Regions from separate parts of the Peribacillus sp. NPDC096448 genome, predicted to be linked through region 2. Evidence: riboswitches for the same ligand, from Rfam matches in the RefSeq annotation. Region 2 holds a riboswitch; each other region holds the start of a gene.
The links. A riboswitch is a leader RNA that binds a small molecule or an ion and turns the genes downstream of it on or off. The one in region 2 is predicted to bind cobalamin.
Positions count from the first base shown of each region.

Region 1: another riboswitch for cobalamin. It lies ahead of ACIQ0C_RS14860 (ABC transporter substrate-binding protein); the one in region 2 lies ahead of ACIQ0C_RS17070 (ribonucleoside-diphosphate reductase subunit alpha).
Region 3: another riboswitch for cobalamin. It lies ahead of ACIQ0C_RS16780 ((2Fe-2S) ferredoxin domain-containing protein); the one in region 2 lies ahead of ACIQ0C_RS17070 (ribonucleoside-diphosphate reductase subunit alpha).

Region 1 is NZ_JBIWEU010000008.1:66,567-76,779, reverse strand. It holds gene ACIQ0C_RS14915 (ATP-binding protein) at 1-179, opposite strand, end outside; gene ACIQ0C_RS14910 (ECF transporter S component) at 176-670, opposite strand; gene ACIQ0C_RS14905 (cob(I)yrinic acid a,c-diamide adenosyltransferase) at 673-1,257, opposite strand; gene ACIQ0C_RS14900 (bifunctional adenosylcobinamide kinase/adenosylcobinamide-phosphate guanylyltransferase) at 1,272-1,646, opposite strand; gene ACIQ0C_RS14895 (histidine phosphatase family protein) at 1,652-2,269, opposite strand; gene cobS (adenosylcobinamide-GDP ribazoletransferase) at 2,227-3,018, opposite strand; gene ACIQ0C_RS14885 (bifunctional adenosylcobinamide kinase/adenosylcobinamide-phosphate guanylyltransferase) at 3,015-3,590, opposite strand; gene cobD (threonine-phosphate decarboxylase CobD) at 3,563-4,636, opposite strand; gene cbiB (adenosylcobinamide-phosphate synthase CbiB) at 4,611-5,576, opposite strand; gene ACIQ0C_RS27280 (adenosylcobinamide amidohydrolase) at 5,573-6,208, opposite strand; partial or broken gene ACIQ0C_RS27275 (heme ABC transporter ATP-binding protein) at 6,296-7,045, opposite strand; gene ACIQ0C_RS14865 (FecCD family ABC transporter permease) at 7,052-8,107, opposite strand; gene ACIQ0C_RS14860 (ABC transporter substrate-binding protein) at 8,070-9,035, opposite strand; cobalamin riboswitch at 9,215-9,389, opposite strand; gene ACIQ0C_RS14855 (polysaccharide deacetylase family protein) at 9,496-10,053, opposite strand; gene ACIQ0C_RS14850 (hypothetical protein) at 10,097-10,213, opposite strand, start outside.
Region 2 is NZ_JBIWEU010000010.1:355-10,567, reverse strand. It holds gene ACIQ0C_RS17115 (response regulator transcription factor) at 1-601, shown strand, start outside; gene ACIQ0C_RS17110 (HAMP domain-containing sensor histidine kinase) at 591-2,021, shown strand; gene spx (transcriptional regulator Spx) at 2,361-2,756, opposite strand; gene modB (molybdate ABC transporter permease subunit) at 3,003-3,656, shown strand; gene ACIQ0C_RS17095 (hypothetical protein) at 3,767-4,258, shown strand; gene ACIQ0C_RS17090 (cold-shock protein) at 4,456-4,653, shown strand; gene ACIQ0C_RS17085 (hypothetical protein) at 4,694-4,861, opposite strand; gene ACIQ0C_RS17080 (flavodoxin domain-containing protein) at 4,982-5,401, opposite strand; gene ACIQ0C_RS17075 (ribonucleotide-diphosphate reductase subunit beta) at 5,391-6,443, opposite strand; gene ACIQ0C_RS17070 (ribonucleoside-diphosphate reductase subunit alpha) at 6,489-8,786, opposite strand; cobalamin riboswitch at 8,928-9,108, opposite strand; gene ACIQ0C_RS17065 (manganese-dependent inorganic pyrophosphatase) at 9,402-10,213, shown strand, end outside.
Region 3 is NZ_JBIWEU010000009.1:204,718-214,930, forward strand. It holds gene ACIQ0C_RS16745 (alanine/glycine:cation symporter family protein) at 387-1,814, shown strand; gene ACIQ0C_RS16750 (YozQ family protein) at 1,982-2,200, shown strand; gene ACIQ0C_RS16755 (energy-coupling factor ABC transporter ATP-binding protein) at 2,311-3,156, opposite strand; gene cbiQ (cobalt ECF transporter T component CbiQ) at 3,175-3,951, opposite strand; gene ACIQ0C_RS16765 (energy-coupling factor ABC transporter substrate-binding protein) at 3,938-4,249, opposite strand; gene ACIQ0C_RS16770 (energy-coupling factor ABC transporter permease) at 4,251-4,994, opposite strand; gene ACIQ0C_RS16775 (hypothetical protein) at 5,028-5,186, opposite strand; cobalamin riboswitch at 5,170-5,365, opposite strand; cobalamin riboswitch at 5,566-5,755, shown strand; gene ACIQ0C_RS16780 ((2Fe-2S) ferredoxin domain-containing protein) at 5,907-6,275, shown strand; gene cobJ (precorrin-3B C(17)-methyltransferase) at 6,290-7,927, shown strand; gene ACIQ0C_RS16790 (sirohydrochlorin chelatase) at 7,946-8,866, shown strand; gene cobK (precorrin-6A reductase) at 8,863-9,633, shown strand; gene ACIQ0C_RS16800 (precorrin-8X methylmutase) at 9,646-10,213, shown strand, end outside.

The DNA of each region.
Region 1 (10,213 bases), on a different contig from region 2:
ACGGGTCTTCCGCCAACGCCCAGGCATTCCATGACGGCAACCCGAAAGGAATAATATCCAACGACCTCATAAGGGACATGGACAAGATCTTTTTCCTTCAGCCCGATCCCGCCGCTATTGTCACTTGAGACAATCAATGAATCTGATTCGGAAAATGGTAAAATCAATGAATCACTCATTCTGCGAGTCCATCTTTAAAAATCACTTTTTTCAAAACAGGTTCCAAGCGCGGCAGTAAAAGGACTGCTAATACTACATTTACCGCCGTCGCCACCGTTAATCCCGGAACCAATAACGTGTAAAAACCAGGGCTGATCAGAAATGCGAAAGGCAGGGCTAAAACGAAGGCATTACTGGCAAAGAAGAGGAAAAATGCGCCTACTTTTTTTCCGTTTATATATAAAATGCTAAACATCCATGTCAGGACAGCCATTTCGACTATGATCAAAAAGTGGAATGGCCCAAGTGTCATGCCGCCGATGAATGCTGAAATGATATGACCAAGCCCAGCAACAATAGCCCCCGATACCGGGCCAAGTATGACAGCCGCCAAAAGGGCCGGAAAACTATCCAAAGCGATGCTTCCGATCGGTGAAGGGATTTTAATCATTGCCCCTACCGCTGATAAGGCGATGAATATAGCAATTGCACTAATTTTTCTTACGTCCATGTTTACTCTTTTTCCTTTCTTTTCCCTCCCCGGAAGACATTTGCGCTGCGGATATATTCCACATCTTTCACACCAAGACGGAAATTGATCACACGTGCAACAGCAAAGAAGTAATCCGACAAACGATTTAAATATTGAAGTGATAATGGTGAAACGGCCGCACCCGACTTGATTAATGAAACGACCAATCGTTCTGCCCTTCTTGTCACGGTTCGGGCAATGTGAATCGTTGCTGCCGCTTTTGAGCCGCCAGGCAGGATAAACTTTTCCAGTTCCGGCGCTTCAAGTATGAAGGCATCTATTCGTTCTTCCAAATAGGTAATGACCTCATCCGTCAGCTTTTGTGGGGCTTTCTCGGAAACGGTTGCCAAATCTCCTCCGCAGTCAAATAACTCATGCTGGATTTTCTCTAGATCGGCCAGTATATCCGTGAATATCGCAGGATCCAATTCTGTCACCGCAAGACCGATATAGCTATTCACTTCATCCACCGTTCCATAAGATTCAACACGAATGTCATCCTTGTCAAGCCGACCTCCGATTACGCTTGTTTGTCCCTTATCCCCTGTACGTGTATAGATTTTCATCCCAATTACCTCCTCTACTTTATTCGCTGGTTAATTCCATACCAGATGATATCAACGCGCTTTGATATGGATGCTACATCTTGAAAGACCCATCCGCAGGCATCGCGCCATCTGCGGTCTCTTGCTTCCATCGGGACAATTCCCTTGGAAATATCAGAACCGATCACAATGCAGTTGTGTTCATCCCTTTCTTTCTCCCATATTCGCCAATCAGCCATGATTTCCTTCCATCTTTTTCGAATCGAATCTGAATCCATCTTTTCTGCATCTTGTTGAATCCATGCATCCAACCCTTGCAATACAACCGTCCTGCCTTGAAAATCAATCAATTCCGGCTGTTCTTTTCGATAACCGGATAGCCAAAGGACATCATTTTCCAAACCATACAATTGCTTTACCCATTTCGTTTTCCCATTATAGGCGCCTCCTGTAACAAAGTGCAGCGTTCTCCCCTCCTTAAGCTGTTCCGGTCTTCCCATACCAGCTCATATCCCCTGCCATGGGAAATTCCCCAATCAAAAAAAGACTTTCCCTTCGGGGCATAGCGGACCAATAAATCACGTATTACCCCTCCATGCGTCATTAGGGCAATTCGGTTCTCCTTACAGGCAATCAATTGTTTCCAGCCATTATTCACACGTTCGGAAAATGCCGGATAACTTTCACCCCCAGGCACCAATGCCTCCATGGGACGTTCCAGCCAATTAAGATAATCTCCATCTGTCTTCAGCTCATGATACGTCCGCCCTTCCCAACTGCCGAAGTTCATCTCACGGAACAAAGGGTTATTGATCGGAACTGCATTTGGAAACAGCAGACGTACAGTTTCCACACAGCGGGGCAAATCACTGCTGTAAATTTTTTCATACTGCGGGTATGAGCCCCTTAGGTCCATTATTTCCTTTTCTCCTTCGGTACTTAATGGAGAATCCGTCCAGCCTAAATAGGCCTTTCTTTCATTTGCTACTGTCAGCCCATGGCGAAGTAGTGTAATAGCCACAATATCAGCCATAACCAAAGCTCAACCCCTTCCACGGATGCCCCCAGTACATCCCCCGTTATCCCACCGAACCAACTGACGATTTTACGTTTTATATAAACCAGGAAAAACACCGCAGCCAGACACATGATGAAAAATAAGGTGACAAGCTTAAAATCAATGACCCAGGCAAACGCCAGACTTACAAGGAGGTACAGCCAATAAATGGGCAAACTGCTTTTCATCACTGCACTTTGAAAAAAGGCACCGAGCCCCTCTTTTTTAGCCAACGGCATCCGGATGAGTAAATACCCCATCACACATTTGCTTAAGAGCGGAAGGGCTATGATCAAGAAGTATGTCCATTCATTTACCCTTTCGACAATTTCATAGATAAATATGAACCGGGCGGCCAATAGGACTATGACGGAGATGACACCGAATGCACCTGTTCTGGAATCCTTCATGATTTCCAATCGACGCTCTTTATCCTGATAGGAAAAAAAAGCATCACTTGCATCGATCCAGCCATCGAGATGCAAACCTCCCGTTAATGCCATGGTCAAAAACCAAAGGAAAAAGGTAATCGAAAGCGATGACAATGGGGTCCATTCCACAAGTGCATACAAAACACCGCCCAATATCAAGCCTAGCGCAAGACCCACTAATGGAAAGGTTTGAATGGCACGGTGAATATATTTCTTCTCCATCGGAAGCTGTTTCTTTATTGGATAGACCGTAAAGAACTGCAGGTTAATCAAAAATCCGATCATTGTGCTCATTCCTGCATGCACCCTTTCTTCCGCAATGGAATTCCCGCTTCTACAAGATAGGCTTCATCGGCCAGCCCGACGATCGTTTGATGAAGCAGGCCCAGTGTTTTTCCGTATATATGAAGAAAATCATCTTGGAAAATCGGTTCCTGTACCAATTCATTGCTCACGACTATTAAACAATTGGATTGTTTCCTTATCTCATTGATTCCGTTTATTATTTTTGAAAAAACGCTATCTAAAAATTCTTCTTCAAGCGGACTGCCAGGGCCAAATAGTTCGTTATCAAGCAGGGTTGTCAGACAATCGAGCAGAATTATGGAATCCTGATCAATATCCGCCCCTATTCTTGTAATATCGGTTGGGTATTCGGAAGTCTTCCACGCAATCGGGCTGCTTTCCCTATCTTTCCGGTGCCTAAGAATGCGTTCACCCATCTCAACATCACTGACTCGGCCACAGGCGAGGTAATGCAAGTTCCCATCCATCTGGAGTGCATACTCCAGGGCTTTTCTTTCTGCGAAGCTGCTTTTTCCGGAACGGACACCTCCGGTTATAAAACAGAGCCTTGCTTTCTCCACTGCCTTACCCCCTCCATCAGTGCTTCGTTATCATGTTCACTCTTCACTGCAAACCGAAGCCACCTTCCGTCCAAACCCGGAAAATTATAGGTATGGCGCGGTACGATTCCTTTTTTCAGCAAAAAGGGGAAAAGGGATAAGGATTCATCTTTCACCAAATAAAAATTAACTGTGCTATCGGAGACATCCAACCCTTGCTCCTCATAAAACCGGAATAGTTTTTGCTTTTGCCAGGCAATATAGTCTCTTGTTTTTCTCATATAGGCTTCTTCTGCAAGACAGATTTTCCCTACTTCAAGTGCCACATGGTTGACGCTCCAATGCGGTTTATAATTTCTTACCCGTTTTATGATGTCAGGTGACGCAAGCAAATAGCCTAGTCTCAAACCTGGAATTGCAAAGATCTTAGTCATTGATCTTAGTATGAGTAAATGTGGATAAACATTGATTAAAGAAGCATAACTAAAGGCATCTTCCGTAAAATCATAAAAAGCCTCATCCAGGACAACCAGGCAATCCGCTTTCTGGCATTCAATGATCAATTCCCTAACTGCATCCCGCTTAAATGAAACACCCGTCGGATTATTAGGCGAACATAAGAAAATTGCATCATATTCGGGTAATCGGGGAATCAATCGTTCCAAGTCCAATTGCCACTCAGGAGCATCAAGCTGGTGGAAATCGACCTTACATCCTGCTGCCAAACAAGCTTCAGCATATTCCGCAAATGCCGGCTGAACGATTAGCACCCTTTGATTGGCTAATCCGTTCGCTACCAGCATGATGATTTCAGCACCACCGTTCCCCATCAAAACGGATTGCTCAGGAAGTGCTTCTTTTTCTGCAATTGATTTTGTCAGTTCAATGGCATGCGGATCTGGGTATTGAAGGATTCCTTCGAAAAATCCAGACCACTGTTCCTTTATGCCTAAAGGCGGACCCAATGGGTTGATGTTAGCACTGAAGTCGAGAACCGATTCAGGCATATCGATTTCCAACGATTCATAAAGATAATGAGGATTAGAGCCATGAGAAGGTAATGTCAAGAATAAGCCCCCCTAGCCATAGCATCAGTAGAAATAGAAAAGATGACCGATGCATGATGGTAATCGTTTTTGGTATATGTTTTGCTTCCAACCGAACAAGCGGAACTCCCATCCTCGCACGGTCGGAAACAATTCCTTTGTACATATTCCGGCCTCCAAGCTGTATTCCCAAAATGGCAGCAACGCCCGCTTCACACCACCCGCTATTCGGGCTTGGATGTTTTTTTGCGTCATTGAATAATATCTTCCATCTGGCACCGAATCCATGATGGCCGGATTTCGAGCTCAGCAACATCAGGAATCCGGTAAGGCGGCTGGGAATCCAATTGACGATATCATCAAGCTTGGCTGAAGCCCAGCCGAATTGCCCATATTTATCATTTTTGTACCCTACCATGGAATCGCAGGTATTAATCGCCCTGTACACCATCGCGAGCGGCGCTCCGCCAATGGCTGCCCAAAATAATGGTGCTGTAATCCCATCACTGGTATTTTCCGCTACGGTTTCCACGGTGCCCCTGACGATTTCGGATTCATCAAGATCAGCAGTATCACGGCCAACGATATAGGAAAGCTTTAGCCTCGCTTCAGGAAAATCCCGTTCATTAAGCGGAAGGCAAACATCCATCCCGGCTTGCTTCAAGCCCTTCTGAGCTATCGTAGTGGAAATGACAACAGCTTCCCAAAGGATACCTGCAAGCGGATGGATGAGATAAGCCAAATAGACGGTAAGACCTGTAATCAATAACACTGCCGATAAGACGATGATCAACATGGAGATTCCTTTCCGTTTCTTATATGCCCCTTTATTGAATGCCAGATCCAACTTGCTGATCATCGTTCCTATCCATTTGACTGGATGCGGCCAATTTGGCGGATCTCCAATTAATAAATCAAGGAAAAATGCCAGCGTAACCGCAAAAAGATGATGATAAATCATAATTCCTCAATCCGTTTCCGATTATTCGTCAATGCTTCCACAGTACAATCATATACACCGCGACTGATCAGCTTCCCTAACGGAGTGATGGTGCCTGCATATTGAAGCTTTGCTCCTCTTTGGGTTGCTGCAATCAAAATGCTGTCTGTCGATGTTCCTGTTGCACAAGTATTTGTCACCTTATCCATGACATGCAAATCATGAAGCGCTTTTACTTTTGCCTCGGTCGCAGTCACTATGCTGTGGATATATGCCTCTTCTGCCAAATGCCCATTTACGAATATCCATGTATTTATCGTTCCTGGAGCGGAACTCCAAGAATGCCGGTCAGCTAATGAAGCGTCGATGGCATTCCCTACACCCGCCGTCACAATGATAAAAACCGAGAAATCTTCAGTTCTTAATAGCTTGAAAGCAACCGTATCGAGAAAGACAGCTGTCATCATCCCTACCGTTTCCTGAGGTTCAAAACCATGAGTTGTTAAATAGTCGGCCATTTCAACATGATGATCCTCGCAATCATAGCCATGATGGACGTGCCTATTCACAAAATATTTATGCCAGCCCGTCCCCGAACCCGTCACTCCGGAAGACATCGTTCTAAGCGGGATTGGAGAATTCAATTGAATCATCTCAGATCCGACTGTCAAATAAGAATCATCAATTTCCAACGGGATAGTATCATGGCCATGCTTTTCCGGAACGATGAACATCTGCGGTTTCGGAAGGGCGGGATGTGGATGTTTTTCGATCGTCGTATGATATACACCCTGAATCCGTTCCTGTTGGAGCACTTCATTCGGCACATCTACAACCTGAATCTGCCCTTTCTCAAGCAGCATAAGCCGATCACAATATAATCCAGCCAAATTCAAATCATGAAAAATTGAAATAACGGTCAACTTCTGCTCTTTTGCCATTTTCCTCATTAAATCAAGAAGATCTTTTTGATAGGAAAGATCCAAATGGTTCGTAGGTTCATCCAAAAAAAGGATTTCCGGCTCTTGGGCAAGGGCCTGTGCCAGGAGGACCCTTTGTCTTTCCCCTCCTGATAATCGATCAAAATGAAGATCCTGAAAATCAGCTACTCCCGTTTGTTCCATTACCCGCTGGACAGTCGATTCATCTTCTGCGGACCAACTATGGAACCATCCTGATTGATGGGCATATCGCCCAAGTGAGACCGTCTCTTTTACTGTATAGGAGAAAGCTAATGAGGAATGTTGAGGGAGCACGGCAATGACCTGTGCAAGTTGTTTTGACGAATAATCCTTCAAATCCCTACCGCTAATCCGTACGCTTCCGCCTTTATAATCGAGCACCCCGCTAAGCATACTTAAAAGCGTCGTTTTCCCGCTGCCATTAGGACCAAGAATCCCGAATAATTCCCCTTTATGTACATCAAAAGAGACAGCGTCCAAAACAGCTTTGTTGTGATATCCGCCTGTTAACCCTTTTACTTCAAGCATCCGTTTTTACCCTTCTCTCCGTCTCTTTAATAAAATCAGCGCAAATGCAGGTGCCCCAATAAGTGAGGTGATCACCCCGATCGGCAGTTCCGATGGGGCGATGATCGTTCGTGCTACAAAATCCGCCAATATTAAGAATCCGCTTCCTATCAATAATGACAACGGAAGCAAATGTTTATGGTCAGGTCCCCAAATCTTTCGGACTAAATGAGGAATGACCAATCCTACAAACCCAATCGCCCCTGAAACGGCAACGGCTGCCCCTGTCAATGTCGAACCGGCTATCAGGATCCACATTTTCCGCCGCTTGACATTCACACCTAAGTGTTTTGCCCGGTCTTCCCCGAAAGTCATCGCATTCAATTCACTTGTATTCATGATCAAGGTCAGCGAACCAATGATAAAAAACGGCATAATGATTGCGATATAATTCCACCCGCGCATAGAAACGCTTCCCATCAGCCAGCCGATGATTTGTCTTAATTCATCACCCGTCAGCGCAATCATCAATGAAATGAAGGCACTTAAAAACGAGCTGAAAATGATTCCCGTTAAAATGATCGTTTCCACTTTCATCGATCGATCCATTTTTTTTGCAAAAGTCAATACGCAGAGCATCGTGAGCACTGAGCATAAGATGCTCAATGCCGGAAGAGTATATAAACCGATGAATGGCAGTGATATATTCAAGAATATTGTCAATACGGCGCCGACCGATGCTCCTGATGAAATACCTAATGTGTAAGGATCAGCGAGCGGGTTCCGGAGCAGTCCCTGAAAAGCCGCACCCGCAATCGCAAGTGATGCCCCAACCAAACCCGCAAGCAATACACGCGGCAAGCGGATGTTCATCACGATATTCGTCAGCATCACATCCGGATCGGCAGAAATCGGCAAGTGGAAAATCTCCTTGCCGATTATTTGTAAAAGTACGGAAATCGGTACTGACACCGAACCAAAGGAAATGCCTATCGTCATTGCGAATAACAAAATGAACAACGCAATCAAATAAGCAAACGTCCATTTAGTTGTCAAATTGGTTCGGATAGACTGATTTGGCAAGTTCCTCTACTCCCTCTATTAAGCGCGGACCGGAACGGGTCACCAAGTCAGAATGGACATCAAAAACTTGGCCATTTTTAACAGCATTTACGTCTTGCCATCCTTTTCGGCCCGTCACTTCACTTACTGAATCTTTCGTATAATAACCATACGTTGTAATGATGACATCAGGATTTGCAGCAATCATCGACTCTTCATCAATTTTTGCCCAACCGTCCAATTCAGCAGCAGCATTATCCGCTGAAATAATATGAAGCATCTCATTCATGAAAGTATTTTTTCCAGGTGTGAATATTTCTGGTGAAGGCGAAACTTCCACTAAAACGGTCTTCCTATCCTCTTCCTTTACGGATTTGGCTTTTTCCTGGATATCCTTGAGCTTCGTTTTCATATCCGCAACGATTTCATTTGCCTTATCATGTTCTCCCGTTGCCTGTCCAATCATTTCAATAGACTCATAGACTTGGTCAAAGCTTTGTGCATCATTGACTACGAGAACATCTATTCCAGCATCCTTAAGCTGCTGTAAACCCTCATTTGAATTATGGGCACTTGATGCATGCGCAAGAACAAGGTCAGGCTTCATCGAGACAATCAGCTCCGTGTTCATTTCCATTCCGCCAACTTTTTCAATTTCTTTCGTTTCTTCCGGGTAGTTATCATTGTCGGAAACACCAACGACCTTTTTTCCCAAACCAAGTGCAAAGACCACTTCCGTATTACTTGGTATCAACGAAACGATTTTCTTCGGCTTTTGTTCTATCGTTACTTTTTCCCCAGTTGCATCTTTAATCGTAATCGGGAAAGCTTTGTGTTGAGCATGGTTCGTTTGCTGCTTTTCTTTTCCTTCATCAGTAGTGTCACTGCAGCCGACCATCATGCCTGCAACAAGCAACATCAACAATATCAGACCAAAAATCTTCTTCATTTTCATTCCCCACAATCTTTTCATTTAATTTCTTCCACCTAATAAAGAAAACGTAATCCTGAAAGATGCCCCCAAAACGAAAAGCACCTCCCGTTAAACGGAAGATGCTTGCATGGCAACAATAATCAATACGGACTCTTTCTTAGGGTCTGCCACACACCTTCCCATCCGCGTAGGTTACAGGTGTACGAATTCTGGCAGGTCTCCTGGCTCATGGTCATCGTCAACGGTACCTTCCCATATCTCATACAGTGGTACACAGCCGTCAGCTCCCATATACAGTGGCGGGACCGCGCTGGCATTTCACCAACTTCCCTTTTAAGTCATTAAGACACCAAAATCGTTCATATGTATATAATTTTCACTGCCTTCATTATACACCATGTAAGAATCGATTATTATATGATTTTTCTGAACGAATACGAAATGACCCTTCCACCTTCAATGCTTTGACGCATTTTCAATCAGTGACGCAAACCCATCGACTGATAACCCGGGTGAAATCCGAACTCGATGCAGGGCACGCATCCCTCGGTCCCTTGAAGCCCCCCATGTTCGGTAGTGACTGCCATCTTGTATCAGCTTCTTCTGATCGCCTGAGACTCTCTTCGTTATACAGGGCAACCGGATAGGAAAGCACTGTCGTGTCCTGGTCGGGGATATGGTCGATTAACTCCTTCGACTGAACCATTTCCGCTTCTTGCTGCTCTGCCGTCATGCGGTTCAGTTCCAAATGGTTGATGGTATGGCTTTCGATCGAAATCCCACCCTTGCTCATCTCCAACATTTGATTTTCAGTCAGGTGATGACCTTTATCAACGGACTTCCCGATCATGAAGACATTTGATTTCATATCATTTTCTTTTAATATCGGGAAAGCCTCCGTGTAGTTATCTGAATAGCCATCATCAAAAGTAAGCCAGACACACTTCTCACTTGGCATCCGATTCCCGGTTAAGAAGAGGAATGCTTCTTCAGGGGATAATGTACAGTAACCATTCTCCCGAAGCCAAGCCACCTGTGATCGGAATTCCCCCCTTGGAACCCGAAGGCCATTACCTTCAGAAATACTGTGATACATCAATATCGGGAGCTGGACCGGGGACTCGCCCGTTACCCAGTCTCCCGTAAGATTTGGCCCTCGGATCTTGCCCGGTCACATCTACAGCTGCTTTGGC
Region 2 (10,213 bases):
AGTGTACGATGGGCTAAAGGCCATTCCGGTGTTTGAAGAAACGAAGCCAGACCTTGTCCTGCTTGATGTCATGCTGCCGGGAAAGGAAGGCTGGGATATATTGAAGGAAATCCGGGATGACGATACATGTCCGGTTATCATGTTGACTGCGTTGACAGATGTCGATTACAGATTATCGGGATTTAAGTCAGGTGCGGATGATTACATCTCGAAACCCTTCGTTGCTGAAGAAGTCGTGGCCCGGGTTCATGCCGTTTTAAGAAGATCATCATCGGTTGTTACGGAAGATGGTCATGTACATGAGTTTGGGAGTTTAACCATCGATGATCTTTCTTATATGGTGCATTTGAATGGCGAAGAGATAAACTTGACGCCGCGTGATTTGTCCCTGCTCGTTTTTTTCGCTAAACACCCTAATCAAATTTTCACGAGGGAACAGCTGCTCGACCAAGTGTGGGGCATGGATTATGACGGCAGTGACCGTGCAGTGGACCTGGCGATCAAGCGAATCAGGAAGGCGATAGATGCATGGCCTGTAACTGAAGGGGAAATAAAAACATTGCGTGGATTGGGGTATCAATTAAGTGTCTATGAAAACTAAAAAAAGAACCACTTTACAACGCTATTGGACAAAGAGATACGTATTGACCTTGATTTCCGGTTTGATATTATTGTCTGTTTTTTCCTTATGGTGGATGGAAAAAACGGCTTTGGAATATAGGCTCAGCCTTCTTAAGTACTTAGCGGACGAAACATCCGATCGGGCGATTAAGGAGAATGGCCAGATTGTCGTTGGCCCGATCCTTTCGGAAATTGTTGAGGAAAGGGAGAAAATCCTCCATCTGAATCAACAGCCAATCATCTATATCGTCGATCCCGATGCCACCATCATATATACGATGCCACAGTTGTATATCGATCCGGATGAAAATAAACTCCCGGACGTCATCATGAAAAATACGGAGTTGGTCCAGAAGGTCAAGATCTCCGACAATAAAGTATATGTCGTCAAATCCCCCATTACGTTCAATGATGAGACGAGAGGCTGGGTGGTCATTGCCCAGGAAGAAGGGGCATTAAAGGAAATCAACCAAGATCATGGCTTGTTGGCGATCATGATTGGAGGGCTTCTGATTCTGGGAACGGGAGTCATTTATTTTCTTTCCAGGCAGATTTCGCGCCCCATCCAAGACGTAGCTAACGCCGCGGTCCAGGTTCGTGAAGGCAACTATGATATCCATTTCAAAGAGGAAGAGGAAATCAAGGAAGAAGAAATTTATGAATTGATAGAATCATTTAAGGAAATGACCAATCGATTGAAGGTCATGGAGAAGTTGCGGGCGGAATTGCTTGCAGGCGTAACCCATGATTTGAAAACGCCAGTCACTTCCATTAGCGGACTGATACAAGCGGTGAAGGATGATGTCGTTAAGGGAGAGCAAAGTAAGGAATTCCTCGATATTTCCTTAAAGGAAACTCAGCGTTTACAAGGTATGATAGAGGATTTACTCAATTATAATGCCATATCGGCAGGCGCTTTTAAAATCCGGGTGCAAAAAGAGAATATCAATATATTCATCAAGGAAATCGCCTATCGCTGGCAGGTGACCCAGGATGATGATCAAGCGTTCGCTTTTGAGATAAAAGTTCCTGATGAACCAGTCTTCGGTCAAATTGATTCTTTGCGGATGCAGCAAATCGTCATTAACCTTTTGAATAATGCCAGACATGCACTTGACGGCAAAGGGAAAATAGCGATTCACCTTTATGAAAAGGATGAAGAACGAATTTGCATTGATGTTCTGGACAGCGGGCGGGGGATTCCAAAACATGAACAACAATATGTGTTCGAACCATTTTATCGAGGCGAAAACAAAAAGTTGAAGGTACGTGGTTTAGGTTTGGGACTGCCATTCAGTAAGATGCTCGCAAAAGCGCAAAAGGGAGATCTTGTGCTTAAGGATAGTGATGAACAAGGCACCACCTTCACGATTGTCATAGAGAAAGCGGATCAAATATAAAAAAGGGTTGTCTGATGTAATGGACAACCCTCCAGACTGTAGGCAAACTCGGAGAAAAGCCGGTTTGCCTACAGTTTTTTATTTGAAAAAACAATCCAGTTGATTGGTGGGGTGTTCGAGACTCCTGCTAAGAAAAGCGTATCCAAGGGAGACCCCACAGGCGCGAGAACGCCCGCAGAAAGCGAGTCCCCTGGAGTGTCAATCAAGAAAAGTTTCATCCTAATTATAAAACAGTGAAAAATTATGGAGTATGACCGAGGGTATTTTAATCATGGTCGACAAACTAAAGGGTTGTCCGTTGTAATGGACAACCCTCTCATTATGCAGAATGCTAACTAATTAAGCTAATTGGCTGATTGCACGCCATAATTGTACATGACGGACCTTCCTTGGAAGGAAGCGTCCCATTTCCTCTTCATTATATCCTGCATGCAAGTTCTTATGGTCGAAAATGATTGGCCGGCGAAGTAAATCCGGGTTATCTTGAATAAGCTTGCAAAGATCATTAAGCGGTGTATTATTTATATCGATATTCAGGCTTTTGAATTTCTTGGAGCGGGTTGAGATGATTTCATCTGTCCCGCCTTCCGTTTTACGTAAAATCTCTTTTATTTCTTCTATAGAAAGAGGTTGCGAATATAGGTTACGTTCATTAAAGGAAATTTCGTTCTTCTTAAGCCAAGCTTTTGCTTTACGACAGGCTAAACTGCTTGGAGTAGTATAAATTGTTACCATTAAAATCGACTCCTTCAAAGTTTTCAAGTTTATTGGAATGAAATTATTTTTATATTTGTGATACTCTTACTTTAACGTTTCTTTGTGTCAGCAAGATGTCAAGAAAAATAAACTTAAATGTTATTTTAAAAGAAAGGGAGAAAATGAAATGAAATCTGCCTTTAATGAAAAAGAAACCATTTGGGTAAAGATGCCGAATAAGGACATGCAAATGCCGATATTTAACAGTGATGTGAGAGTGGTATCATGACAGGGGATTTTTGGTCACCAGTCAGGCTATCGATACAAGTGGCGGGACTATCGGGTCTCCTTGTTTTCATTTTAGGAATTATCCTGGCGCGAATGATGGCTAAAAAGCAATTCAGGGGAAAAGTCCTGTTGGAAACAGTGTTTTTATTGCCACTTGTTTTGCCGCCGTCCGTCGTTGGTTTTTTATTGATTGTGATTTTTGGCAAGAATGGAATGCCGGGACAATTCATTGAAAGGGTTTTTGATCAGCCCCTGATGTTCACGTGGTGGGCGGCAGTCATTGCATCTACCGTGGTGGCTTTTCCGCTTATGTACCAATCCGCTAAAACGGGCTTTGAAGGTATAGATGAGGAAATTGAAAATGCAGCAAGGGTTGACGGGGCGGGCGAATGGAAATTGTTCCTGTTTGTATCCCTTCCATTGGCGGTCAAATCCATCGTCACAGGTGCCATTATGAGTTCTGCGCGTGCATTGGGGGAATTCGGGGCCACACTCATGTTTGCCGGAAACATTCCCGGACAGACACAAACCATACCGACCGCGATATATATCGCCATGGACTCCGGGAATATGACATTAGCCTGGCTATGGGTTGCCGTAATCATTGTCATTTCATTCATTATGCTTTTTATTGTGACATACATAAAATGAATGCTGCTTCTCCCTTTCCGTACATAATAATGGAAGAGGGAGATTATTGTTTCTAATCAGTCTGTGTTATAATCGACAAACAATATGAACTAATGAAATGAGGAAGAAATTTGTTAACATTTGAAGAAAAATTGAGCATCATTGAAACTTTTCCGGAATTACAGCGAAAAGACGTTTCATTGGGACGTGTGAACTTCCATTATCCAGATAGCGTCCAGGAGAAAAAAATCGTCGTTCAGCACTTGCATCCCAATGGAAATGGATTCGTTTATGCAGGGCATATGAGAAAAAAAGACACTGACCGTAAAGGGTTTATCAATATACGTGACTATAATGAAGCGGAATTAAAAGAATTGATTCAAAGAAGCGTGGACTACCTATCTGAACCTCCGGCTGAATTCGAAGAAGAGGTAAACGAGTTCGCTAGGTTGGAAGGGGCATGGATTGGCCCTGAAAAGCAAGAGCTTACACTTGAAAGGGAAGACCTGCTTTGGAATGTTTATTCAGGGTCGAATCTTGAGGAATGTTTCGAAAGTCCGGTAGAGGCGGAGCGCTACTTATTGGACGAAGGCTTCCGACAAAGCAAGAAGAGGAATATGTAGAATTTTAGGATAATTTGTCGGTTGATTTACTGCGATAATCTTGTTTTTTTAGGATTTTCCATGATATAATATGAGTAATTATTTTTGTTCGGAAAAGTTTGAAAGAAGGATTTACTGTAATAGGATTCCTCTTGAAACATTATCCAGAACCAAAAATAGTAATAAAATGGATTTTTCCAAACACAGGAGGAACTATCATGGTACAAGGTAAAGTAAAATGGTTTAACGCAGAAAAAGGTTTCGGTTTCATCGAAGTTGAAGGCCAAGACGATGTATTCGTACATTTCTCAGCTATCCAAGGTGAAGGCTTCAAAACGCTTGAAGAAGGCCAAGAAGTTTCTTTCGAAATCGAGCAAGGCGCTCGTGGACCACAAGCTGCTAACGTTCAAAAATAATTGAACGCATATAAAAAAAGACTCCTATTTTGGAGTCTTTTTATTTTTCTTTTTTTTCGGCGATTTCCTTTAATGCTTTGTCCAATTTTTCTTCGATCCTTTTAGAACGATTAAAATGCCCTGACAGGAAAAACACGATGAATATAACGAATGCGACAAGCACTAGCATAAAAAGGATAGGCAGGAACTGGGTTATATTCTCAGTCATTGGATATCATCTCCTTTTTTCTTCCATTATACTTCATGCTTACCGCTGCCATGATAGAGGGAGCCAATTTTTATTAAAAGTACTGAAAGGGGATATGCGAAAACGCATATCCCCTTTCAGTCAGTTCTGGAATAGCGAGGCGAACTTTTGAAGTCTGGGCAGGTCTGATTCTTGATACATCTGTTCTATCTTCAATGTAACCAATAACTGGCTCTTGGCAAATAACATGTCCCGGAAATGATCGACCGCCCCACAAAAATGATTATAGTTGGTTTCACCAGTGCCGAAGACTCCCGTTTTCAGGTGAGCAATAGGCAACTGTTCCAGTTCTTTATAAAGGGCTGCTGATTTAGCGGGAAGCTCCCCATTGCCCCATGTATAGGTGCCGACGATCAATGCATCGTAATCCGGCAATGTACATAAATCGAATTCATTCGTTCGATATAGTCCTGCTGCAGGTAAAAGGGAAGCCAGGGCTTCAGCAAGCGCTTTTGTATTGCCGCCGGCAGAATGATAGACAATGGCAACTTTACAGCTCATCGAACCCATTGCTGGCATTTACTTGACTGTATGTCCTGGACTTCTGTTCGAAGAAATCGGTTTTGGTAAGACCGATGGATTCATCATCGAATGTTTTGATCCATGGCATCGGGTTTTCGCCATACTCTTTATACAAATTATCAAGGCCCAGCATACGTAACCGTTTATTGGCGATATATTCAATGTACTCATTGAATTCTTCCAAATCGAGATCGGCTTTCGTTTGGATATCTTCGAGCATATATTCAGACCATTCTTTTTCGAGATCGACTGCTTTTTCAATCGTTGTATAGATGAACTTCGTGTTATCTTCATTATTTAACTCAGGATATTCATACATCAAGATTTGAATGAGCATACCAATGAAATCGAAATGGACCATTTCATCGCGATGAATATAGGATATCATCGTAGCGGAACCGGTCATTAGATTTTGGCGTCCTAAATTATAATAAAAGGCGAAAGCCAGATAGAAATAAATCCCTTCAAGGTTCGTTGAATGGATCAGTGCCTCGAATAAATGCTGAGGGCTGGGATCGTCCACGAACGTTTGATAAGCATCAACGATCGGTTGGTTACGCTTAATCACTTCAGGATGTTCTTTGATGCGGTCGAAAAGCTGTTTTTGCTTACCTACCGGAATCAAGGAAGCAAGGATATAGGAATAAGACTCATTATGGATCGATTCCTGCTGAGCCATGTTGGCCAGGATAGCTTTTGCCGCCGGATCTTTGATGTACCGAAGAATTTCTACTAAAGTGGGCGTTTGAAGACTGTCCATTCCAGCAATCATCGTAAGGATATCGAGAAAAGCATCCTGGATATCTTCATCCAATTCGCCCCACTGCTTTTTATCCTGAATCATGTTCACGCTCGAAGGCTTCCAAAAGTTATTGATGAGCTGTGTATAGGTATCATAGAATTTTTCATACTGAATATCGTTCCAAAGGAGGAAGCCTGAAGCTTCTCCTTTGAAAACACCGGTTGCCTTGGTTGGATGCGTCGGTTCGAGCATCCGAATTTTTTTGATATGATTGGTCATTCGTGAAAACTCCTTTAAGAATAGATTACTGGGTCATGATTGTCGTTAACTTGAACAGCTTTCGCAGGCATTGTCATATTCGGAAGAAGTCGAACGAACATAATACGTCGATTTCAACCCGCTTTCCCATGCCGTTAAATGGATATCCAAGAGAACCTTCGCTTTGATTGTATTGTGTACATACAGATTAAAGCTGATTGCTTGGTCAATATGGCGTTGGCGGGCCGCATTTTGCCTGATGCTTTCCAGTTGGTCCAAATTGAATCGCGTCTTTTTATAATATTCATACGTATTTGGCGTCAAGCCTGGTGCGGTCACCTTGAATTTGAAGTTTTTCTTTTCTTCGTAAAATTCAATTTCATACAAAGGATCGATTCCATCCGTTGAATTACCGATTTTGGCTGTCGATGAATTGGGGGCAATCGCCATTAAATATCCATTACGGGTCCCGTGCTCCTGCACGTCTGCTTTTAAATCCAGCCATTTTTGATCTGTATAGTCACGCAGTTCGAAATAGTCCCCTGTATGCCAATCTGAACCTTCAAAATATGGGTAAGATCCTTTTTCCTTGGCCAATTCGTTGGATGCCTTGATTGTTAAGTAAGCGATCTTTTCGTATAAAGCATCTGCATAGTGAACAGCCTCATCGGATTCCCAATAAATATTCTCTGTGGCAAGTAAATGATGCCATCCAAACGTTCCTAAACCAATTGCCCGGTAACGCTTGTTCGAGATGGATGCTTGTTTGACAGGAAGATTATTCACATCAATGACATTGTCCAGCATACGGATCTGAATGGGAATCAATCTTTCCAAAACATCGCTGCCCACCGCTCGGGGCAAGTTAATGGATGAAAGATTGCAGACAACGAAATCGCCGCTTTTACGAACGACAACAACATCTCCATCTTCTGTTTCATATTCATCCGTGATCGTCGAAGGGCTTAGGTTTTGGGCAATCTCCGTGCAAAGGTTAGAACAATAAATCATACCTTTATGTTTATTCGGATTCTTCCTATTCACCTCATCGCGGTAGAACATATACGGTACGCCTTCTTCTAATTGAGAAATCATGATGCTTTTCATGATGTCCATCGCATTGATTTTTTCAAAGCTATAGTTTGGAAGTGTGCCATTTTCTGCGGCCTCGACTGCAAGTGCATAATGATTCCTGAAGCTTCCTTCGCCTTTCTTCTCGTCATAAAGATCTTCAAGTGAAAATCCAAGGGTTTGCTTAACGGTATGCGGATCGAAAAGATACCATTCTTTTCTGTCGCGTACAGCCTCCATGAATAAATCGGGAATGCAAACACCTGTAAAAATGTCATGGGCTTTTAATCTGTCATCCCCGTTTTGTGTCTTCAAATCGAGGAAGCTCATGATATCTTTATGCCAGGCATCCAAGTAAATCGCGATGGCACCTTTACGTTGACCCAATTGATCGACACTTACAGCTGTCTGGTTGAATAGTCGAATCCAGGGCGTCGTACCGGAACTGTTTCCAGAGAAACCCCGGATATCAGAACCAAGTGAGCGGACCTTACCAACGTAAAGGCCGACACCGCCGCCGAATTTAGATACTTTTGCCGCATCGTAGTTTGATAGGTAAATTCCGTCAATGGAATCTTCAATTGCGTCGATAAAGCAAGAGCTTAACTGCCCATGTGTTTTACCTGCATTGGAGAGTGTAGGAGTCGCAACGGTCATATAAAGGTTGGACATGGCCCAGTATGCTTCTTTTATAAGTTGCAGGCGATGCTCCGTTTTTTCCATTCGCATGATTTCCATTGCGATGATCATGAAACGTTCTTGTGGAAGTTCGTAGACCTTGTCCTTTTTTGGGCGGGCTAGATAGCGGTCGTTCAATAAGTAGATGCCTATGTAAGAGAATAATTTATCTTTTTCCGGGTCGATCACCGAACCCAATTCCTCAATTTCCGCTTTCGTATATGAAGATAGCAGTTCTGGTTTATAAATGGGATAACGCTGACCTTCCGAAAGCTGGGAAAGTTCCGTGATCAGCTCATAGAATGGGCCATAACTCTTGCCTTCATAACCTCGATTGGCTTGTGCATCCCTATACATTGTATTCAACAGTTCTGCTGCAGCAACGAACGTCCAATCCGGAGCATCGATATCCACACCTTCAAGAGCGAGCTGAATCAGTTTTTTTGATGCCTGTTCTTCGGTTGAGTCACTTTTGCGATCAAGCCATTTTGTAAAACGCTTTTTGAACTTTTCCATATCGAGACGGCCTTCGAATTCCTTCGATAACGTCTCAAGCTGGATGGATTTCGTTTCTGTGTCATTTTCACTTATGGTAGAGTTATATGTTTGAGTCATTAATAATCCTCCTTGGTAACTTCCGCTAAAATAAAAAAAAACCGCCCAAAGAATTGAGGCGGATCAAACGATAGAATAAAAGAGCCATGAAAAAATGGCCGTTATACTATCGTTTCATCATCTCAATCCCCGAAGAATAAGAAACGTGAAAAATTCAAGGCAGGTCTCCTGACTCATGATCATCCTACTTTGAGTCCTTCCCGTATAAAGAGCTATACAGTGGTTTTCTCATTTCGTCACATTTACAGTTGCGGGGACAGTTCCGGGTTTGCACCGGATTCCCTTTTCAGCCATCACTGGCACCTTGGATTATAATAAATTCTATATATAGTTATTGGTATTGTTTATGTAATCAATATCTAGTATTTCTGCTTATATTATCGTAAGCCATATACGATGATAATTCAACTAATATATTTGAAAAAAACCAACCCTTATCTATTGACAAAGTGATGGCAGAGAGTCAAGGAATGAAAGATTTTATTGGGGAAAGGATAATTCAAGCGCTGATTTTACGGGATTTTGTGTTAAAATAAAGTGTCTAGTAAAGGTGGCTCTCCCTTATTGCGGTGAGGGGATTCGCGGAAAAATATTTATGAAAAAGGGGATAAAATCTTGGAAAAAGTATTAGTTTTTGGACATAAAAACCCGGATACAGACACAATCTGTTCGGCAATCGCTTATGCGGATCTGAAAAAGCAGTTAGGTATCAACGCTGAACCAGTTCGTCTGGGTGAAGTGAATGGTGAAACTCAATATGCATTGGACCAATTCAAATTCGACGCTCCCCGTCTTGTGGAAAAAGTTGCAGGGGAAGCTGACGGCGTAATCCTGGTCGATCATAACGAACGCCAGCAAAGTGCTGAAGATATTGACCAAGTCCGTGTGCTGGAAGTTATCGACCATCACCGTATCGCTAACTTTGAAACAAGCGATCCTTTATATTACCGTGCGGAACCAGTTGGCTGTACGGCAACCATTTTAAATAAAATTTATAAAGAAAACGGCATTGAAGTTCCTAAAGCAATCGCAGGTCTTATGCTGTCTGCCATCATTTCCGATTCTTTATTGTTCAAATCACCGACTTGCACGGAGCAAGACGTTGCAGCAGCAATGGAATTGGCTGCCATTGCGGGAGTTGACGCCGAAACATATGGCTTGGAAATGTTGAAGGCGGGAGCTGACTTGAGCGATAAAACGATTGCCCAGCTTATCACTCTTGATGCAAAGGAATTCTCCATGGGAATGGCTAAAGTGGAGATAGCACAGGTCAATGCTGTTGATCCGAACGAAGTTCTTGCTAAGCAAGCGGAATTGGAAGCCGCGATTGAAGCGGTCATTGCTGTGAAGGAATTGGACTTGTTCCTATTCGTCGTAACGGATATCTTGACTAATGATTCCGTTGCCTTGGCTCTTGGTAAAGCGGC
Region 3 (10,213 bases), on a different contig from region 2:
CCGGAATATAAGATAGAGCAGAGGAATGGAAAAAAGCCTCACACGTTAATCTGGGAATCAGGACGTGTGAGGCTTTTAATATCCAAGGTGTTTTTTGAGTGTTATTGAAAATAATGGAATAAAAAAACGTTGCAGTGAATGTTAATTGAAGTGTGGAAGAATGTTTAATGATATTGAAATATTATTTTTTTTCTATCGATTCCACCAATTCATGAATGAAAAAAATTGAATGTTAGGATATAATATTATTGTATTGGAGATTCATTCTGGAATTTCCTTTTTTTTATGGGCTTCATTTGTTTATCTCCCTAATGAATCGGGAAATAAATTATAGTTGTATATGTTTTTATAATAATAATTAGAGTTAAGTAGAGGTGTTTGTCTTAATGGAGATTTTAGAAAATTTTATTAGTGAGACAAATGATGTGTTATGGTCTTCCATATTGATCATCATGTTGGTCGGATTGGGTCTTTATTTTACCATCCGCACGAAGTTTGTCCAATTCAGAATGGTAGGGGAAATGTTCAGGCTTTTGGGAGAAGGGGCCACTGCGGATAAAAAAGGTGTAACATCCTTTCAGGCATTTTGCATAAGTACGGCATCGCGGGTAGGAACGGGTAACCTTGCAGGTGTTGCCATCGCGATCACGACGGGCGGACCTGGAGCCGTTTTCTGGATGTGGTTAATAGCACTGATTGGGTCTGCTTCCGCATTCATTGAAAGTACACTTGCCCAAATCTATAAGGTCAAGGATGGGGATGCATTCCGCGGCGGTCCTGCGTATTATATGGAAAAGGCATTGAATGCCCGTTGGATGGGCATCACTTTCGCTGTGTTGATTTCGCTTACATTTGGACTAGCTTTCAACTCAGTACAAGCCAATACGATTACAAGCGCATTCAACGAATCGTTTGGGATTGAAAAGTGGGTTACGGCAATCATCTTGGCTATGGTCACGGCTGTCATCATTTTTGGCGGGATCAAAATGGTTGCAAAGGTCTCTGAAGTCATCGTTCCGATCATGGCAGGAGCCTATGTGATAGTGGCGTTGATTATCATCATCATGAACATTACCGAATTACCTGGTGTTTTTGCATTGATCTTTGAAAGTGCATTCAATGGAATAAAAGAAGTAGCTGGCGGAGTATTGGGAGCCGCCATGATGCAGGGGATCAAGCGCGGCCTATTTTCTAATGAAGCCGGGATGGGTAGTGCACCAAATGCTGGTGCTACAGCTGATGTCAGTCATCCCGTCAAGCAAGGGCTCATTCAGTCTCTAGGTGTTTTTGTCGATACACTCATCATTTGCAGTTCGACTGCCTTCATCATTTTGTTTTCTGGTCTTTATACATCGAAGGAAACGGATGGTATCGTTCTTACCCAAAATGCCCTTGGGACGGCATTGGGATCTTGGGCAGGTATTTTTCTTGCCATTATTGTACTGTTATTCGCCTTTAGCTCCATTGTGGGCAACTATTATTATGGAGAGTCGAACATTGGCTTCATCAATGAAAATAAGGTTTGGTTAAACATCTATCGCGTCGCAGTCGTAGGAATGGTGATATTCGGTTCGCTTGCCTCACTGGATTTTGTTTGGGGACTGGCTGACTTGCTTATGGCCCTTATGGCCATTATCAACCTGATCGCCATTGCATTACTAGGGAAAATTGCATTTGCTGCACTGGCGGATTATCAAAAGCAAAAGAAAAGTGGGAAAAATCCTGTTTTCCATGTGAACAATATTAAAGGTTTGAAGAATGTGGAATGTTGGGGGGACCCATCCGATAATGTGGATGGGAAGAAGGAGGGCTAAGCTCTCATTAAGCTTACATGTAAAGTCCTTGAAAGGGGATTTTACTTGTAAGCTTTTTTTGCTTTTTCCTCCTTTTTTTATCATTGCTGAATATTGCTTCGTTTTTTACACAAAATACCTTTGTCTTTAATACTGCAATGATAAAATAAAAACTAGGAGTGAAAACAATGGATAGCAAGCAATCAAAAAATGAATCTTCAGAAGTTGCGGGGAGAATATATGATGTCAGCGATTATAAACGGGAAGATCCTTTATCTTCTGGACTGGCTAGAACCCACGAACAAGTCTCGGATACTTATGCGGAGGGCGAGATAAAGGCAGTCATTGATGATGTAAACGGAAGAGATATAGAGATTGCAAAAGAAAGATCAGAGGAAGAAAAGTAATACTGGGATTTTTGTTTTTTAGGAACAAGGATTTTCGCCAGCTATTTTAAAGATATATCGGTGATCCCCTAGCTTTTGGAAAGATGAAACAGAAGCTAGGGGATACTTTATTAATAAATCCTTTCTGTCTCCAATTTTTGAAGCAATTCTTCCTTCGTTCTTGGGAAAAGGTCCCTTTCTGCAAGATTCCTTGATTGAAGAAGGGCTTGAAACATTTCAAAAACCCACGGTTTCTCCAGATGTGCCTGCAGCAAAACGTCTTCATCATGGAAAACGGAAACAGGGTCCCCTTGGTATATGACCTTACCATCGTTCATGACCACGACTTCATCAGCCCATTGGTAAGCTAAATTAACATCATGAGTTGATAGGATTATCGTTTTGTCAGGGTGGTGGATACTGTCCAGCAGATTCATGATTTGTCTGGAGAAATAAGGATCCAATCCAGCGGTAGGCTCGTCCAGGAGCCAGACATCGGGTTCCATGGCAAGTACCCCTGCAATGGCAACACGTTTTTTTTGCCCAAGGCTCAAAAAATGGGTAGGTCTGTCTTTCAGTTCCGTTACTTCCGTTTCAGCCATTGCCCAATTTACTTTCTCCTGGACTGCACTTTTATCCCATCCTAAATTCATTGGTCCAAACGATATATCCTGTTGTACATTAGCGGAAAAAAGCTGAGAGTCGGGATCTTGAAAAACGATACCGACTTGCTTTCTTAATGATAATAATGCGTTACGGTCATATTTCATTTTCTTGCCCTTAAACCTGATCTTTCCCGCAGTAGGTTGTAATAGACCATTTAAATGAAGGAATAAAGTTGATTTGCCAGCACCATTATTACCTAATAATGCAATTTTTTTACCGTGTTGTACCGATAGCGAAAGTTCTTTTAAAGCGAAGGTTCCATCTGTGAACTGATGGGTGAGGCCTTCTATATGAAAAATATGCTCGTCCATTGTTGGGTTGCCTCCAATTTACAAATATCCATTAATAAAGATTAAGCTTCCTAGTATTACAATCGTGATCAGCCAATTGCGTGAGGAATAGGCGTAAGTATCCTCGATATAAGAAAGGTTCTCCTGATAGCCTCTCGCGTTCATGGCCATCGTCAACTGTCTAGAGCGCTGCAATACTCCTAAAAATAATGATGAGATTAGTAATCCGAGAGATCGAATGCCTTTCCTTAACGAACCATATCCCAGCCGTGAAGCTTGTGATTGGTGAATGGCCAAAGCTGTATCTAAAAAAATAAAGATGAAGCGATAGGTCAATTCTATTAAATCGACCAATAAGGAAGGCACTTTAAGTTTTCGCAGCACGGATAGGATGACTGTAATGGGTGTAGTTAAGGTAAGGAAATATAAACAGCTGATACTGCCGAATACGACAGTGATCAAATTGGCCACCGTACTGACGCTGTCAACGCTGATGAATATTTGCCAGTTCCCGAACTTCCAGGACCACCATAAATCCGAAATCGAAGTAAATTTACTTGTAAAAGAAAAAAGGATGGTAATTGTTCCTGATAGTATAAAAAATCCCGGTAATAGAAGTAATTTAAAATAATAAGAAAGCGGGATTTTTGCCGCAAAAATGATTAAAGCGCTCATCACCGTAAAAGTGATGAGCGAAACGGCCATATCCCTTACCGTTAATGTAAATAGCAAAAGGGAGAGTGCAAAAACCATCTTTTCCAACGGATGTACATCCTTTAGCCCATTGAAATAGGCATATTTATCAATGAGTAACATGCTTCGATTTTTCGGGGATTTCTTGTTTGGTTTGCTTATTCCTTTGTCTCGTTACACCTATGAAATACCCAATGAAACCAGCTCCGATTGCAGCTTGCAGCGCAAATAATAAGCTCTCGGTTTCTGAACCCGGCGGCTCCCAAATACTGTTGAACCATGGCTTGTATTCCGGCTGGATTTTAGTGATGGCCTCTTCAGCTTCGCCGTCTGCACCGCCAAATTCCGTTCCTTGTTGGGTGATTAACGGTATGGTGGCAAGAATGACGACCAGGAAAAGCAGCAGTAAACTTTTTTTCATGTTAACGGGCCTCCTTAGATAAAACTCGCAGCAATTTCAATTCGCCTAGATTGTATTTTTTCAAGAAATTCATCACGACGACTGTCAATAACCCCTCACTGATTGCCAAGGGAATTTGGGTCAGGGCAAAAATCCCTGCAAATTTACTGAAAGAGGCCATGAATCCTCCTACCTCGGAAGGAAAAGCAAGAGCAAGTTGAACGGAAGTTACCACATAGGTTCCCAAATCCCCAAAAGCAGCTGCCAAAAATACGGCAAGTGAAAAAGACCACCCCAATTTAGTTGCGCCCTTGAAGACAAAGTATGCAATGAACGGTCCGCAAACGGCCATGGAAAATGCATTGGCGCCTAATGTCGTCAATCCTCCGTGAGCCAGTAAAACAGCTTGAAATAACAGAACGATGGAGCCAACGACACTCATGGCCAATGGTCCGAATAATATGGAACCCAAACCAACTCCGGTAGGGTGCGAAGAACTTCCTGTAACGGAAGGAATCTTTAGCGCCGATAATATAAATACAAATGCGCCCGATAGGCCAAGTATCATTTTTGTTTCTGGGTTTTCCCTTACTTTGGACCTAATGGACCGGTAACCCAAGATTAAAAATGGAAGCGTCAAACCCCACCAGAATATAGCCCATTCTATGGGTAAAAAGCCCTCCATTATATGCATGGCCGATGCCCGTTTTGGAACAAAAAGCAGTAAAATGACAAAATAAATAGTTTTCCAATTGGTCCTTTTCATTCTTTCTCCTTTCAACACTTATAATTTTTCTGATCAATCTTGAGAAGAAAAGCGGCGCCCAAAATAAAAAGCACTTCTCCCAAAGGAAAGAAGTGCGTAATGAACAGGAATTTTGCAGCATGAACCAACCATGGGCCATTCTGCCTGATCCGCACGCCCATCCTCGTAGGCTGAAACAGTTTCACGCTTCATGGCAGGTCTCCTGGCTTTGGTTCATCATCCCATTACATCCTTCCCATCTTATTTGACAGTGGATTTAAGTTAAAGTAATGGAACTTCCCTTTACAGTGGCGGGACCGCTCCGGATTTTCACCGGCTTCCCTTTTAAGCTGAATTCCGAAAAATTCAACACCATGAAACTTATGTAATTATTTGAAAATTCTCGTATAGTGTACCATAAAGAAATAATTCCAGCTACACTATCTTTTTTTTCGGGCCGAAGTTTGTTGCGAGGTAAGGATTGTAACTGGTTTTACACTATTAAACTTTTCTAAACAGTCGGAATAAACTATTGAATTTTGATAAAGTTGTTATATGATAGATTATGTTAGTTAGAAATGTGTAATAAAACCAAATATTTCATTTTAAAAGTGCCCTTGTGTGAATAAGCAAGGGATAATAGGGAAATCGGTGAAAATCCGATGCAGCCCCCGCTACTGTAAACGCTGATGAAATTGTCGATAGCCACTGGCATGATGCCGGGAAGGGACAAAGTAAAATGAAGCGTAAGCCAGGAAACCTGCTTTTAAAATTGCATGATACTTTTCGGAGGGAAAGGTAGAAGGACTATGACGATTTTGGGGGGATTTGGCATACTTGCCTTTAGCTCCTCATTCATATAGTTTTTTAAACCTTGACTCTTAATGTTAAGGTTTTTTATTTTGCCTTTTCCCTGAACTCAGGAGGAAGAAGATGACTACTTGGAACTTGACGGGTACAAATACGCATCTGCTGATTTGTAATGGGAGCAGCTGCATGAAAAAGGGCGGGGAAGAAGTAACCCAAGCGATTCGCGATGAAATTACTTCAAAAGGACTGGATCTGAAAATCCATACAACCAGGACACGCTGTAACGGAAGATGTAAGGATGCCTGCGTAGTGATTGCCTATCCCCAAGGAAACTGGTATCGAGTGGAAACGCCCGATTTCGGCCGGCAGATCGTCAATAATATCGATGATGGTGGGTTTGTTCCACAGATGATCTACCAATTCAATGACGGGGATATGACCCCTAATCCAGATTTTCCAGCTCATACGGGTATTTCAAAGAACAAAGCGTAAAAGGAGATGTCTTAATGAGTACAAACGGTAAATTATTCGTCGTGGGCTTTGGACCAGGGAATTTTGAACAAATTACCAAACGTGCCGTCGAAGCCCTTCAGGAAAGTGACTACATCATTGGTTATAAAACTTATGTTGAACTCATTCAGGGACTGCTTACAGATCAAACGATCATTAGTACGGGGATGACCGAAGAGGTCTCACGTGCACAGGAAGCAGTGAAACAAGCGGAGTTGGGAAAGAAAGTGGCGGTGATTTCCAGTGGGGATGCCGGAGTTTACGGAATGGCAGGGTTAGTTTATGAAGTATTGATTGAAAAAGGCTGGAAAGAAGAAACTGGAGTGGGCATTGAAGTCATTCCTGGCATTTCTGCAATCAACTCATGTGCGTCTTTACTAGGGGCTCCAGTCATGCACGATTCGTGTACGATCAGCCTCAGTGATCATTTAACTCCTTGGGAACTGATCGCGAAAAGGGTTGAAGCAGCTGCCATGGCAGACTTTGTCATTGCGCTGTATAATCCGCGCAGCGGCAGGCGGACCCGGCAAATTGTTGAAACACAGAAAATTCTTCTTCGCTACCGCTCGCCGGATACTCCTGTCGGGTTGGTGAAAAGTGCTTATCGCGATAGGCAGGATATTGTCATTACCAATTTAAAGGATATGTTGAATCACGATATTGGAATGTTGACCACCGTCATCATCGGTAATTCATCCACCTTTTTATATGACGACAAAATCATCACACCGAGAGGCTATCAAAGAAAATATACGTTGAATTCGGAAAAGCAAACATTGAAGCCTCATCAGCGACTGCAAAAGGAAGCGGAACCGTGGGCATTAGATCAAGAAGACTTAACCGAGTCCGCTGTAGGAGTTGGATTACTTACAAAAGCACCAGAAAAGAAGCCAGCTTCCTTTGAAATGGCAATGGAAGCACTGTCAAGAGTCAAGGGTCAAACCGTTCAGCAATCCATTGAGCCAATTGTTCAGCAAAAAATGGAGTCGGTATTCGAACTTGCCGTTAGTCCAGGTGTGGCGAATAAACAATTCACTCCCAAACAAATGATGACTCTTGCGGAAGTAGTCGGGGAAAAGGGAACGATGGAATACACGCCAAATCATAAAATCGTATTAAAGATTCCGACAACGGATCCGGAAGTCATTACGGGGAAATTGCAATCAGCAAACTTTTTATTATCGCCGATTGGAGATGTACTGACATTAAAAGCCTGTGATTTCTGTGATGGTGAAAAAGCGGAATCCATTCCTTATGCGGATGAAATACACCGGGTGCTTGGCGGAATGAAAATGCCCAAGGAACTGAACATCGGTTTTAATGGGTGTGGGATGGCGTGTTACAGTGCTGTTATGGATGATATCGGGATTGTCTTCCGAAAAGGGAAGTTCGACTTATTTCTTGGAGCTAAACCGGTTGGAAGAACAGCCCATCCAGGTCAGCCGGTTGCGGAAGGCATTGAACCGGAACAGCTTGTTGAACTGATTACGGACATTGTCGCGGAGTATAAGCAAAATGCCCATCCAAATGAGCGGCTTTTTAAATACTTCAAACGTTCGAAAAAGATACAGAATTTTTCTTATCAGGACATCGCTCCCAAAATAAACATAGAGCCTGCGCCTTGTGAAGACTAATCAAGAGGGGGAAAGTAAATGAAAGCAGTTTTGTTTGTAGGACACGGAAGCCGCTTGGCTTCGGGAAACGAAGAAGTCATTCATTTTATTGAAAATATGATTCCGGCATTGGATGAGAGTTTCCTAGTAGAAACGTGCTTCTTGGAATTTGCGGCACCGAATATATCCAAAGGCATTGATAATTGTGTAAAACGAGGGGCTACTGAAGTCATCGTCATACCGATCATTTTGTTGCATGCAGGACATTCGAAATTACATATCCCAGCTGAAATAGAGGATGGGAAAACCAAGTATCCAGAAGTGAAATTCACATACGGCCAAACGATCGGGGTCCACCATGATGTATTGACGATCCTGACAGACCGTCTTGAGGAAGCGGGATTCGATACGACCTCTGAACATTATGAGACAGCGATATTGCTAATTGGCCGAGGTGGCAGTGATGCTGATGCAAATAGTGATATATATAAAATTTCACGATTATTATGGGAAAAATTAAACGTTAAATGGGTCGAAACGGCCTTCATGGGTGTAACGGACCCGCACGTTGACGAAGGGATTGAACGATGCATCCGATTAGGGGCAAAAAAAATAGTGATGCTGCCATATTTCCTCTTCACTGGGGTGTTGATGGAAAGAATGGAGGATATGCTGAAAGGCTATCAAGAGCAATATCATGATCGAGAATTCATTTTAGCGAAGTATTTTGGATATCATCCAACATTACAGAACATTCTGCAAGAACGAGTTATTGAAGCCAGTGAAGGCAGGTCAAGCGGGGCACGTGATTTGGAAAACTATCGTAAACATGTCGAGGAACATGGACATGCTCACCATCATCACCATCATGACCACGACCACGGTCACGACCATCATCACGACCATCATCACGACCACGATCATGATCATGATGGGCAAGTGGTGGGGTCGTCAAAATGATTTTGTTCTTGGCGGGTACAAGTGATGCAAGGGAATTAGCGGTTGAGATGCAGCAGGTGGGATTTAAGGTTTTGGCAACTGTTGTAACCGGGTCGGCAGCTAAAAGTTTGCAAGATGCAGGCATATCCACCCGGATTGGCCGATTATCTGCAGAAGATATGACATCTTTAATAACTGCAAAAGGTTTTCAGGCTGTAGTCGATGCAAGTCATCCATTTGCCGAAGAAGCATCCAAAAACGCCCTTAACGGAGCAAAGGCAGCCAATGTTCCTTATATTCGTTATGAGCGTGAAAGTCAACGGTTTCAGAATGATAAATTGATAGTCGTCCGTGATTATGAGGAAGCTGCCAAGCTTGCCGCAGCAAAACGGGGAGTCATCATGCTTACGACCGGAAGTAAAACCCTGGCCGTGTTTGCAAAAGAATTGGTAGGGCTCGAGAATACCAGAGTCATAGCGAGAATGCTGCCTCGCATGGACAATATGGAAAAATGTGCGCAGCTGGGCATTGAACAAAAAAATATCGTTGCGATTCAAGGGCCATTTTCCAAAGAATTAAATAAAGCTCTATATGAACAATATGGGGTCACATTGATGATAACGAAAGAAAGTGGCAAGGTCGGTGCGGTTGATGAGAAATTGGAAGCCGCTTTGGAATGTGGAATAGAGACAATCATGATATCGCGACCGGATGTTGACTATCAAAATGTTCATTCAAGTTTTGATCATGTCATCGCCGAATTGAATAAACAGCTAAATCAAAATTAGGAGGAATGCAAGATGGACTTTAAAACGGATTTTAAACCACTAACGGTGGACCCAGACAAAATATATGATTATAGCTTCTCGATCATAGCTGAAGAAATGGGCAATCATGATTTTTCTGAAGATGAATGGAAGATCGTCCGCCGGGTCATTCATGCTTCAGCGGATTTTGAATTGGGAAGAAGTGTCATCATCCATCCAAATGCCATTCAAGCTGGTGTGGAAGCCATTCGCAAAGGCAGACATGTCATTGCGGATGTGCAAATGATCGAGAGCGGTACAGGCAAAAAACGATTTCAAAAGCATGGCGGGGACGTTCATTGCTATATTTCAGATCCGGATGTGATGGTCGAGGCAAAACGTTTGAATACGACAAGGGCAATCATTTCGATGCAAAAAGCCGTAAAGGAAAATGAAGGGGGCATTTATGCCATTGGCAATGCACCTACAGCTTTACTTGAGCTCATTCGCCTTATTAAAGAAGGGATTGCAAAACCGGACTTAATCATTGGAATGCCTGTTGGGTTTGTTTCTGCAGCAGAATCGAAAGAGGAACTGGCTAAGATCACAGAAGTTCCATTCA